Regions from separate parts of the Paenibacillus sp. FSL R5-0928 genome, predicted to be linked through region 2. Evidence: riboswitches for the same ligand, from Rfam matches in the RefSeq annotation. Region 2 holds a riboswitch; the other holds the start of a gene.

Region 1 (3,413 bases), 300 kb from region 2:
CTCCCGTAGGAGTCTGGGCCGTGTCTCAGTCCCAGTGTGGCCGTTCACCCTCTCAGGTCGGCTACGCATCGTCGCCTTGGTGGGCCGTTACCCCACCAACTAGCTAATGCGCCGCAGGCCCATCCCTCAGTGACAGATTGCTCCGTCTTTCATTCTTCTCTCAGGAGAAAAAAGAAATTATCCGGTATTAGCTACCGTTTCCGGTAGTTATCCCAGTCTGAAGGGCAGGTTGCCTACGTGTTACTCACCCGTCCGCCGCTAAGTTACTTTGAAAGCAAGCTTTCAAAGTAACTCCGCTCGACTTGCATGTATTAGGCACGCCGCCAGCGTTCGTCCTGAGCCAGGATCAAACTCTCCAATTAGTATTGAAAAGAGCGATATGCTCATTTTGAAACATCTGACGAGAAAATTAATTCTCTAATTTTGGATTTCACTTACGTGATTTCCTACTCACTCGTTGTTCAGTTTTCAAAGATCAAGTTCTCGTTGACGCCGTTTAATGCCTCAGCAGCAACTCTTATAATATATCATGTTGTTTTCAGAAATGCAAGCTTTATTTTTCGAAGCTTTTTATCAGCCTCGTTTGTATCGCCTGTACGCTGTCTAACAACGCTTACCTATAATACCCCAACTATTAATAGAAAAGCAACCCCTAATATAAAAATAAACAACTAGCTTAATAATTAAGCTAGTTGTTTATTTAATAGAGTTATGTTTATAGCAACGAATTTAATAGTATTTTGCCGCAGTATATTTGCTTGAGGCTTTAATTAAATCGGTTTTCTTATCACTCTTTGCAAGTCCTGCATCCACTGTAGTATCAATGGTAACCCACTTCCCATTAAGCAACACTTCGTTCCATGCATGATATTGCGTAACGTAGCTTGTATTCCCCATTACCAACTTAGCAGGAACATCTACACTCCGCAGCATTGCGGCAAAAAGAGAAGCGTAATCATAGCAAATCCCTTTTTTAGTAGTCAATGTCTTATCGATGCTTGGAATATAATCAGTAGTTACACTATTAGCAAGAGAGTAGTCATATTGTACATTCGCAACTACATAGTTATAGATCGCTTTAACTTTCTCTTCGTCTGTTGTTTTGCCTTGTACTAATTGTTTAGCTTTGACAATCGCTTTATCAGAAGAACTCCATTTCACATTCTGTACGGAGCCCAAATATACGGAATTCGAGTCACTCATGGTTACGTCTACTACTTCGGAATATAACGCTTTGTATTTATTACCGGTTGTGTTCTCCAGAACAGAAACCTTATAAGTCCCATTTCCTTGTTGCAAAGGGAAGTCCTCAGCTTGTCCAGAAGCATACAAGTTATAAGTATAGCTGCTGTTATCTTTGGTGATCATGAGTTTGATTCTTTTATCTTTCGGAATATCATAGTTAATACCAATAACACCTTGAGCCACTTTGGATGTAATCAACCAGCTGGCATCTGCACTTGCAGCTTGAGCTGTACTTACCGGAACTGAAGTCATTAGGACGAACAGCGCCACCAGCATAAAATAAACCTTTTTCACGGATAAAACTCCTTTCGGTAGCTGGCTGCCATCCTTTCGGGAAGGCCCTTTAGCTTTGCGTCCCTACCTTTCGATAGGTTTGCCGTTATCGTATAAGCTCTATCTGTTCTAGCTTTACTAGATATAGTTGATAGAATCCATTTGAAACAAACAAAAAAAGCCTCTTCATTCGGTAGCTGGCTGCCATCCTTTCGGGAAAAGGCCCTTTAGCTTTGCGTCCCTACCTTTCGGAAGGTTTGCCGTTATCGTGTTTAGCTTTCATAGTATAATACTATCATATTTATAGTTGTGAACAAGACCTAATTTACTAGATTACCCATTATTTTATAAATATCTCCCGGTATTTGTGTTTTCTTGTCATTCACTATTCTCCTTTTGTTAATTTGGCATGAACAATCAGCCGATGCGTTGGATTCACTAGCGGATCACATGTAATCAGAGTAAGAATCTTATCCTTGTCATTCCCGTCAAGAACGGAGACATCACTCGGATCTACAACAGAAATATCGTATACCTCATAGTTAAACACCTGATCACTAGTCTTTACCGTGATAACATCCCCCACAACAACCTCATTCAATCTGTTAAACAAACGACCCGTAGTTCGAGCCCGATGCGCCGCGATTGCAGCATTTCCGATCTCTCCAAGGGGTGCCGTTTCTTTCATATGGGCTGCAGCATGTTTCATATTAGCTTTTGTAGCCCCTTCTAATACAGGCAGCTTCAAATCAATCTTACCGATTTCAATTAGTGCGATTACTTTGCCACCGACCTCAATCTCCGGTTCAGGCTTTTCTGTCTCTTGGGGTTGGGGCTGTGCCTGAGCATCCAGAACCGATTCCTCTGCTAACAGCTGAGTAACTTCAGCATACCTGCTCTTCAAATCTGGCTGGGGAGTACTATCGGCAGTGCTTAGTTCAGCCGTTTCTAATAACTTCTCCTGCTGCCTGTCGTTGTACCATTCGTTAGCTGTCGGATATAACATGATAAGTATCCCAGCCAGTATGAGTAGATAGGAGAATTTACGCAATGTTATTCACCTCCGTATATTGTTTCTATGGTTATATACAAATCAAGCAGAAACAGCTACTTGCCTTTAAGCATAGCAACTCCTTCTGCCTGAAATTAATGTTTAAAATACCCATATACGACTTCCAAAGAAATTGATGATCACCGTGATAAAGGTAACCAGCACCTTGGAGATCAAGACTTGAATACCTAGTTTGTCTGTCAACAGATGCATTAGCAGCAGTGATATTCCGAGCACTACCAGATTCAGCACGATAAACTTGACCAGCTGCACGCGGTCGAAGCCTTCTTTATTACCCCGGTTGCGATCACGAAAGGTTACTTTTTTATTCAAAATAAAGCTATTCGCCGTACCTGCACTATAGGAGATCACCTGCGCCAATGCGTATACCATCCCTAGTGAATTCAACAATGTAAAAATCACAAAATCAATCAGCGTATTGAGTAAACCTACGGCATTAAATTTGAGGAACTGTATGAATGCAGCGCGCAAGTTCTTATCTGACATCATTGTGGTCCTTCCGGCGGTCCAGTTGTTCTTCGTTCTGGTAGCCTTTAGTCTCACTAACAATATATAGCGGTCTATCTTTAGACTCGTCATAAATCCGTCCGATATACTCCCCAATCACACCCAACAGCATCAGAACGATACCGTTAAAGAGCAGATTGACGCCTACAATGGAAGCCCAGCCCGGAACCGTCCAGGAGGTGAAAAATATCCTTTGGAACAAGACGAAAAATAAATAAAGAAAACTAGAGAATGAAAGAAAGAATCCAATATACGTAGCAATTTTAAGCGGCTTATGTGAAAAAGAGGTGATGCCATCTAACGCAAAACGAATCAT
Region 2 (3,413 bases):
TTGGGTCTTGGCGTAGCATCTGCAGCACTGGGTTTATCATTAATCGGCGGAGGAACCTTCGCATACTTTAGCGACACTGCGCAAAGCACAGCTACATTCGCAGCGGGTACACTCGATCTGAACTCCGACCCTTCTGTCATCGTTAATATTCCTAACCTGAAACCAGGTGATACTGTAACTAAATCCTTCAAATTGAAAAACGATGGTTCGCTCGATATCGGATCTATCATTCTGAATACATCGACTCAAATCACGGATGCTAAAGGAGATAACTACCTGGATTTAGCCGAGTTCATTAAAGTTAAATTCCTTAGAAATAATGATAAAGGGGTACCTATCGTCTCTCCTGAAAATGTAGTTTATGAGACTACACTTGCTGCTTTAAAAAGTCAGCATCCGGATCTCGTAAAAAATACAGGTTGGGATCAACTCTTTACCGAAGCATCCGGTATTAAAGCCGGTACCAATGACAGCTTCTCCGTCCAATTCGAATTTGTGGAAAATAACCAAGATCAAAATATTTTCCAAGGCGATAGCTTAACACTGACTTGGGATTTCGTAGCTAAACAAGGTGCGAAAAAAGACTACTAAGATCAATAAAGTAATTTAATAAAATACTCGAAGAGCAGCAGATCCTGAATCCGGCCACGGATAAGCAGATTGCTGCTCTTCTCTTTACAATAAACTTTGTCCGATTTATTGATATTTGCTATACTAATAACAAAAATTACGGAGGGGCGTCAGCATAGTGCCACAGAATATGGGCCAACGTATCCAGCAGCTCCGCCTAGACAAGGGTTTCTCCCTATCTGAGCTTGCGGACAGAGCAGATGTGGCTAAGTCGTATCTTAGCAACGTGGAGAGAAACATCCAATCCAATCCATCCATCCAGTTTATCGAAAAGATCGCTGACGCGCTTCAGGTATCCATTCATGCCCTACTCTATGGAGAACCAAATGATGCAGAGGAATCACATTTAGATTCGGAATGGTTCCGATTGGTGCAGGAAGCTATGGACTCAGGCATTAGCAAACGCGAATTCAAAGAATTTCTGGACTATCAGAAATGGAAGCTCGATCAAAAGGATTAATACTTCCTACTAATCTGGTACGATCCTCACTTCTACTAAATCATATCGAAAAAGGACACAGCGAAGAACCGCTGTGCCCTTTTTCGATATGTAACCCCTCTAATGTATTACTGCACGATCTGCACAGTTTTCTCATGAAAGAACTGGCGGATTTCATCTGCCTTAATGCCAGCCTTCTTAGCTGCTAATAATAAATGTACCCACTCTTGATCCAGATCAATAAACTGCTGTTCTCTGTTGCTACCCTGGTTGGACTTTTCCAAAAAATCTCCCCCTAAGATTTTACGTCCCCAGGCAATCCGGCTGTCATAGTATCTCTACCTTAGACCCGCGACTTTGTGCCCCTGCCTTTCGGCAAGTTTACCTTTTACTGGACCCTTTTCACGAAAGGATCTGCTTAAAAAACTATAAAATTACTATCTGCAATAACATTATACAAAAAGAAAGCGGAAAAGTGTGTCGATTCCTGGTTACTTTCTATTTTAAAAACGAAAAATAAAAGATTTTTTTTCAAAGATCTTGTCCGATTATCACGATACTCGTCCGTTACATAAAATAAATTGTACTAGCAAAATAAATATTTACTGACCTAATAGTTAAAAATAAGGATAATAGAATCATTTTAATAGGCCTTTAGAATGGGTAATGAGAAGAAACACCCTTCTTTTCATTAGAACAAGCTAACCTATACCATTTTGCGAACGTATTGGACGAAAGAATGAATTGATTACAGTGGCTGAAAGTAGCACAATAAGATGAGAAATGAAACCGCAATCATCACAGCTCCAGTAAGCGTTGACACAAAATGTCACGTATGGAGTTCATCCGTTAAGGAGGATGTATTCATGGCAGCCAAAGAGCCCTATAACGAATCCATTTGGAGTAAGTATTACGGACCCAATTTAGGCTACATTCAAGAAAGATATGAACAGTTTGTGAAAGATCCCTCCACCGTAGAAAATAATTATCGCGAGCTTTTTACAAATTCGGGACCTCCTCCCCTAACTCCAGATAGCGAACCGGCTCCTCAGCCGCGCATCTCGGGAGACACCGAATGGCTTAGAAAAGCAGTAAGAGCTTCCAAGCTAATCGCCAATATTCGTATATATGGCCATATGGCCGCTGAAATTGATCCGCTGGTACGCGATCAGAATCCCATGGCAAAATATCTTGAGCTTGAAACCTATGGGCTGACCCGCGAAGACCTGATCGCACTGCCTGCCACGCTTATATGGGAAAATGCGCCGAATGATGTGCATACCGGATGGGATGCCGTGCAACGTATGCGTCAGGCATACACCAAGACCATCGCCTATGAGTTCGGGCATGTGCATGAAGAAAAAGAACTGCAATGGCTAAATAGACAGGCAGAATCCACCAGCTCACCAGCACCCCTAAATAATACAGAACGCAAAGAGCTCCTGAACCGCCTGATTCAGGTAGAGCAATTTGAAACCTTCCTCCACAAGACTTTTGTAGGTCAGAAGCGTTTCAGTCTTGAAGGCAATGATGCTCTTGTACCGATGTTAGATGAAATCGTACGTGCTGCTGCACATGACGGTGCGGAGCATATTTTGATGGGCATGGCGCATCGCGGCCGCCTCAACGTTCTTGCACATATTTTGGGCAAACCATATGATATCATATTTTCAGAGTTTCATCATTCTCCGAACAAGGAGCTTTTCCCTTCCGAAGGCTCTACAGGCATTAACTATGGCTGGACAGGTGATGTGAAATACCATCTCGGTGCAGACCGTGCTGTCCGTGAAGGAGAAACCGTACGCACAAGAATAACACTAGCGAATAACCCAAGTCACTTGGAATTCGTCAATCCTGTCGTGGAAGGTTTCACTCGTGCCGCACAAGAAGATCGGAGCACTGCAGGACTGCCGAAGATTGATACCAGTAAAGCTATGGCGGTGCTGATGCATGGCGATGCTGCTTTTCCAGGTGAAGGAATTGTTGCAGAAACGCTTAATATCGGCAAACTTCAAGGTTATCAAAATGGTGGGACGATCCATATCATTGTTAATAACCGAATTGGTTTTACGACTGAAAGTGAAGATTCCCGTTCTACGCATTATGCGAGTGACATCGCCAAAGGGTATGAAATCCCGATAGTCCATGTCAACGCTGATGACCCAGAGGCCTGCGTAGCAGCCGTACGTTTAGCTAGCGCATACCGCCATCAATTCAAAAAAGATTTCGTAATTGATCTCATCGGCTACCGCCGTCATGGTCACAACGAAATGGATGATCCTGAAACCACACAACCTATTGTCTACGGCAAGGTTCGCAATCATCCAACCGTCTACAAGGTTTA

Evidence for each region. A riboswitch is a leader RNA that binds a small molecule or an ion and turns the genes downstream of it on or off. The one in region 2 is predicted to bind cyclic di-GMP.
Region 1: another riboswitch for cyclic di-GMP. It lies ahead of MKZ16_RS03205 (transglutaminase-like domain-containing protein); the one in region 2 lies ahead of MKZ16_RS01890 (anti-repressor SinI family protein).

The regions. Positions count from the first base shown of each region.
Region 1 is NZ_CP150225.1:727,083-730,495, reverse strand. It holds rRNA gene MKZ16_RS03210 (16S ribosomal RNA) at 1-362, opposite strand, end outside; gene MKZ16_RS03205 (transglutaminase-like domain-containing protein) at 730-1,539, opposite strand; cyclic di-GMP riboswitch class I at 1,553-1,633, opposite strand; cyclic di-GMP riboswitch class I at 1,708-1,790, opposite strand; gene MKZ16_RS03200 (class D sortase) at 1,904-2,569, opposite strand; gene MKZ16_RS03195 (GtrA family protein) at 2,672-3,079, opposite strand; gene MKZ16_RS03190 (glycosyltransferase family 2 protein) at 3,066-3,413, opposite strand, start outside.
Region 2 is NZ_CP150225.1:426,187-429,599, reverse strand. It holds gene MKZ16_RS01900 (TasA family protein) at 1-591, shown strand, start outside; gene MKZ16_RS01895 (helix-turn-helix domain-containing protein) at 761-1,090, shown strand; gene MKZ16_RS01890 (anti-repressor SinI family protein) at 1,198-1,353, opposite strand; cyclic di-GMP riboswitch class I at 1,381-1,465, opposite strand; gene MKZ16_RS01885 (2-oxoglutarate dehydrogenase E1 component) at 1,936-3,413, shown strand, end outside.